DNA from 2 places in the Clostridium sp. AN503 genome. Region 1 is predicted to be linked to the other one. Evidence: predicted binding sites of a transcription regulator. Region 1 holds the regulator's gene; the other holds the start of a gene.
The links. Region 1 encodes HrcA, which represses chaperone genes, less so after heat shock. Its sites were predicted from a motif close to TGTTAGCACTCNNNNNNNNNGAGTGCTAACA; they were not measured.

Region 1 (3,117 bases):
GCCCTGCATATGTGGTCATGGCGCTGCCCAGCAGCATGGTTATCATCAGTATCAGAGTTGCAAAAAGTGTTTTGTTTTTCATCATATTTTTTGTCCTTTCTTTCAACAAAATTGTTACTGTGCAAAAAATCAACAAAACATTCACACATTCTAAATATATGTAACAATTTCGTAATATATGAGCGACAAGTCCCTATTTTACATTATTTTTCCAATTTGTCAAGAAAAAATCGTAAAAAAGAGCAGATACACTATATATAGTATCTGCTCTCTCAATATATTGTAGTTATTAAAAAAACGCAAATTAGAAAGATAGCGCTACGGCTCAACTGAGAAAACTTCCTGAGTCTTCATCCCGTGAGCTACGGCAGCATCATGATTGTCGTAATAGATGTCGAGCCAATTGCCCTTTACGCTGGAGCCCATATCCTCCACCGTGTAGATGACGTCACCGATCATCAGCCGGGTCCCGATCGGAAAGACTGACAGATCTGCGGAGACAGTGTGATTGGCTTTCGGTACGGTTCCGGAGTAAGTAAGGCTGTGGCCGCCGGAGCACTCAGAACAATTGCAGTAGCCGGTAGTCGTAAACATCCCCAGCGAAGCTCCTTTTGAACCGGATTCCTTCGGTGCGGCCTCAGGCTGCCTGGAAACAGCGCCCACGTCAGAGGCTTCGCCGGTGCCGCAGGTGATGACCTGTGACTGTGCGTCAGCATCCTCATCAGCGGACTTTCCAGTTGTTACGATGGTAACGCCGATGTCTGAACCCGGGCCGCTTTCGGCTGCCCATACAGGCAGGCTAAGGGATAAAATGCATATTAAAGTCAGAAATAATCGAAACGTGTTATGGAAATCTCTTTTGTTCATATGTTACCTCTCAATCATTTTTTAGGGGGTACCAATTTCCATTATATTACAAAAATGTTAAATGTCAAGAAAGGAACGTAATATGTGTCTCTTAATATAGAAAAAGAAAAGTTTTTTTTAAAAAGTCTTGACAAAACGGATGCAGTAAAGTATATTAATCACAGAATGTTAGCACTCCTCAACAACGAGTGCTAACAAAACCAGAAACGGAGGTCGCCGAATGGAACTGGATGATAGAAAAGTTACAATATTAAAAGCCATCATCAAGACATACCTGGAGACAGGTGAACCGGTTGGGTCCAGGACCATATCCAAGTATACGGACTTAAAGCTGAGTTCCGCGACCATCCGCAATGAGATGTCTGATCTGGAGGAGCTGGGCTACATCCTACAGCCTCATACCTCTGCTGGACGGATCCCATCTGATCAGGGATACCGGTTCTATGTAGATCAGATCATGCAGGAGAAAGAGCAGGAAGTGACTGAGGTCAAGGAGCTGATGATCCAGCGGGTGGACCGGGTAGAGCTGGTACTGAAAAAGCTGGCACAGCTTCTGGCGAACAACACCAATTATGCAGCCATGATCAGCGGTCCCCAGTATCATCACAACAAGCTGAAATTCATCCAGCTGTCCCAGATGGATGAGAGAAAGCTTTTGGTAGTCATTGTGGTAGAAGGGAATCTGATCAAGAATACCATGATGGATGTGCCGGATGAAATCACCCGGGAGGAACTGCTCAATCTGAATATCCTGCTGAACAGCGCGCTCAACGGGCTGACCATTGCGGAAATCAATCTGGATGTCATCAGCCGTTTAAAGGAACAGGCCGGGCCGCACAGCCATGTGGTAGACCTGGTGCTCAATGCGGTGGCGGCAGCCATTCGGGCGGATGACGAGGACCTGCAGATATATACCAGCGGAGCCACTAATATTTTCAAATACCCGGAGCTGAGCGATGGGGAAAAGGCCAGTCAGCTGCTCAGTACCCTCGAACAGAAGGAGATGCTCCAGGAGCTGATCGACGATGTGAATGCATCGGAGGAAAATACCGGGATCCAGGTGTATATCGGGGATGAGACACCGCTTCAGACCATGAAGGACTGCAGCGTGGTGACAGCCAACTACGAGCTGGGCGAGGGAATCCGGGGTACGATCGGTATCATCGGTCCCAAGCGCATGGATTACGAAAAGGTGCTTTCCACCTTAAAGAATCTCATGAAGCAGTTGGATGCCACGTTTAAAAATGAAGAAAGGTGATAGACCATGAGCCAGGACAATAAGAAAGACACGAGCGCCTGCCGGCAGGAGGCAGAAGATATAGACACCACGGAAGCAAATCCAGCCGGTCAGGAGGCAGCAGAGCCTGCTGGTGAAGGCATGGCGGGAAACCAGGAGGAGCAAAACGGACGGGAGGACAGCAGTCACAAGGATGACAGGAAGAAGGACCCGAAGGATGCGCAGATCGAGGAATTGCAGGACCGCCTGAAACGCCAGATGGCAGAGTTTGATAATTTCCGTAAACGCACGGAAAAGGAAAAGACCGCTATGTATGAGATCGGAGCCAGGGATATGATTGAGAAGATCCTCCCGGTGCTGGACAATTTCGAGCGGGGTCTGGCAGTCATGCCGCAGGGCGAGAAGTCAAGCGCCTTTGCGGAAGGCGTAGAAAAAATCTATAAGCAGTTTGTGAAAACGCTGGAAGATGCCGGTGTGGAAGCAATTGAAGCTGTGGGCCAGCAGTTTGACCCGAACCTGCACAATGCAGTGATGCATGTGGAGGATGAGAAATACGGAGAGAATGAGATCTCCATGGAGATGCAGAAAGGTTACAAGTACCGCGGGACAGTCGTCCGGCATAGCATGGTGCAGGTAGCAAATTGACATTGAGCACTTGGCAACTATGAGCTTAGTCGAGTGGAACACGCAGCGGCAAACAACAAATTTAGGAGGAGAAAACTATGAGCAAGATTATTGGTATTGACTTAGGAACAACCAACAGCTGTGTAGCTGTTATGGAAGGCGGAAAGCCGGTAGTGATCCCGAACCAGGAAGGTTCCCGCACTACCCCGTCTGTGGTGGCATTCACCAAGACCGGTGAGAGACTGGTCGGCGAACCCGCAAAGCGTCAGGCAGTGACCAACGCAGACCGCACCATTTCTTCCATCAAGAGACATATGGGCACCGATTACAAGGCAACCATCGACGGCAAGAGCTATACCCCGCAGGAGATTTCCGCGATGATCCTTCAG
Region 2 (3,117 bases), 2.1 Mb from region 1:
AGACCATGCTGGTCGTGGCTACGGAGCGGAACCGTTACCGTCAGATTTACACCGATCAGATCTGGAATGTGCAGGTCGACGATGACGGGACCACATTTCAGCACTATCTTCTGGGAGAGATCCAGGATTTCCTGCGGGAGATGAAGACCATGAACCTTCTGGCGGACCAGGAGGAGATCAGCCTGACCAGCCAGGAGAAGGAGCGTCTCAGGGAGCTTTCTGAGCAGTACTATGAGTCCCTGTCGGAGGAGGACCGGGCTTATACCGGGGCAGGAAAGGATGATATCTATACGATGTATGAGGCATATCACCGGGCCAACAAGCTGGTGGATGAGCTGACGAAGGATGTGAACCTGGAGATCAGCGACAGTGAGGCAAAGGTCATCACGGTCCAGGAGATCAGGCTGGGGGACGCCGCCCGGGCGCAGGAGATCTACGGCCAGGTCACTGTAGAGAACGCTGATTTCTCATCCATAGCCCGCACTGTTTCTGAGGATGACAGTATCGAAAAGTCTGTGGGGCGCAGCGAGCGGGCGAAGGCGTATGAGGACGTGGTATTTGCTCTGGAATCAGGGCAGATCAGTTCCGTCATCGAGGACGGCGGAGCATGGTACATTGTGAAATGCATCAACGATTACGATGAGGAGGCCACCCTGGAGCGGAAGCAGAAGCTGGCGCTGCAGACGGAAGAACCAGGCGTTCCGGGAGATCTATGACGTGTTTGCGGCGGAACATCCGGTGGAGATCCGGGGAAGCATCTGGGATGATATTTCCCTGACAGACGGGGCGGCTTCCACGACCACGGGATTTTTTGAGATGTACCAGGATTTTATGAATCCATAAGGGAGAAGATACGGGGGGAGACACATATGGTTGCACTGAAGATGGAGGATCTTAAAAACTTTACAGTACAGTTGTTTGTGGGGGATACTTTTGACGACTGGCTGGTGCGGGAAGCGAGCATCATCACTTTTAATGCCTTTACGATCGACGGGCATATCCGCCAGGGGTATTATTCGGAGCGGGAGCTGGAGGAGAACCGGATCGAGGAGCTGTCCTACTGGAAGGTGCTAAAGCCCATCTGCTATTCGCTGATCAAGGGAAAAGAGCTGCCGGAGAGCTTTCAGATCACTCTGCAGCTCAAGCCGACCGAGGTGGAGGAGTTCCTTAGGAATGCCCAGCTGGATTTTACAGTAGATCAGATCAACGGACTTTATATGAATATTCGTTATGAGAACAATGCGATTCACTGCATCAGTGGTACCTCTCTCAATATCTTTACCCTTGACAGGCAGATCGAGATCGAGTGGGATGAGGCCGCGAGGCTGTTTTTCAAGGACAGGAAGATCCCGTTTATCGAGGAATAAGGCATTTTATTAAAAAAGAATAAAATATTTCAAATTACTAGCACTCAACACGATTGAGTGCTGATTTTTTGTTGACATTTGCCCACAGGCGTATTAAAATAATCCTCAGGGCTTCCTGTAAACGGCAGGGGCGGAGAAAAAAGAAGATTCTAAAATAACCACAAAAAGGAGTGCATGATCATGAGCGAAAGAACAGGCAATTTATCCATTAACAGTGAAAACATATTTCCGATCATTAAAAAGTGGCTGTATTCCGACCACGACATTTTCTACCGTGAGCTGGTTTCCAACGGCTGCGACGCTATCACCAAGCTTAAGAAGCTGGAGCTGATGGGCGAGTATACGAAGCCGGAGGGGATGGAATACAAGATTCAGGTGACCGTGAACCCGGAGGATAAGACTATCCGCGTGACGGACAATGGTATCGGCATGACCGAAGCTGAGGTGGAGGAGTATATCAACCAGATCGCATTCTCCGGCGCTCAGGATTTCCTGGAGAAATATAAGGATAAGGCAAACGAGGACCAGATCATCGGACATTTCGGCCTGGGCTTCTATTCTTCCTTCATGGTGGCGGACAAGGTGACGATCGACACGTTGTCCTATCAGGAAGGCAGCGCACCGGTGCACTGGGAGTCTGACGGCGGACTGACCTTTGAGATGAAGGACGGGGACAAGACGGAGCCGGGGACCACCATTACCCTGTATCTCAATGAGGACAGCTATGAGTTCTCCAACGAGTACCGCGCCCGCGAGGTGCTGGAGAAGTACTGCTCCTTCATGCCGGTGCCGATCTATCTGGACAATGCCAAAGGGGAGCCGCAGTATGAGACGATTGATAAAGAGGAGCTGACCGACAAAGACACCATCGTGGAGACCGTGGTGGAGGAAGCGAAAACCGAGGAGAAGGAGAATGAGAACGGCGAGAAGGAGACCGTTGAGATCGAGCCTGCAAAGGAGCGTTACAAGATCTTAAAACGCCCGGTAGCGTTAAATGACACGACCCCGCTGTGGAGCAAGCATCCCAACGAGTGTACCGAGGAGGAATACCGGGCATTTTACCGCAGGGTATTTATGGATTATAAAGAGCCGCTGTTCTGGATCCATTTGAATATGGACTATCCGTTCAACTTAAAGGGAATCCTGTATTTCCCGAAGATCAACACGGAGTATGATTCCATTGAAGGGACCATCAAGCTGTACAATAACCAGGTATTTATCGCCGACAATATCAAAGAGGTGATTCCGGAATTCCTGATGCTGTTAAAGGGCGCCATCGACTGTCCGGACCTGCCGCTCAACGTTTCCCGGAGCGCGCTGCAGAATGACGGATTTGTGAAAAAGATCTCCGACTACATCACCAAGAAGGTGGCGGACAAGTTAAGCGGAATGTGCAAGACAGACCGTGAGACCTATGAGAAATACTGGGACGATATCGCTCCGTTCATCAAATTCGGCTGCTTAAAGGATGAGAAGTTTGCGGAGAAGATGAATGATTACATCCTGTTCAAGAACCTGGAGGGCAAATATTTAACGCTGAAGGACTGCCTGGAGGAGAACAAGGAAAAGCATGAGAATACCATTTTCTATGTGACCGATGAGAAGGAGCAGAGCCAGTATATCAACATGTTTAGGGCTGAGGGCCTGGATGCGGTGATCCTGCCCCACAACATCGACAGCCCGTTCATCGGACATCTGGAGCAGAAGAACGAGGGGCTGAAGTTCCTGCGGATCGATGCGGAGCTTAATG

Region 2: a site for HrcA is predicted at 1,403-1,433, ahead of htpG (molecular chaperone HtpG). Genes of this name have one in related genera too.

What each region holds. Positions count from the first base shown of each region.
Region 1 covers NZ_JBFDTP010000002.1:2,650,896-2,654,012, reverse strand. The annotation lists gene AB1I67_RS19675 (3D domain-containing protein) at 1-85, opposite strand, end outside; gene AB1I67_RS19670 (3D domain-containing protein) at 319-867, opposite strand; gene hrcA (heat-inducible transcriptional repressor HrcA) at 1,088-2,125, shown strand; gene grpE (nucleotide exchange factor GrpE) at 2,132-2,749, shown strand; gene dnaK (molecular chaperone DnaK) at 2,827-3,117, shown strand, end outside.
Region 2 covers NZ_JBFDTP010000002.1:579,493-582,609, forward strand. The annotation lists gene AB1I67_RS09935 (peptidylprolyl isomerase) at 1-716, shown strand, start outside; gene AB1I67_RS09940 (hypothetical protein) at 718-843, shown strand; gene AB1I67_RS09945 (DUF5721 family protein) at 870-1,367, shown strand; gene htpG (molecular chaperone HtpG) at 1,548-3,117, shown strand, end outside.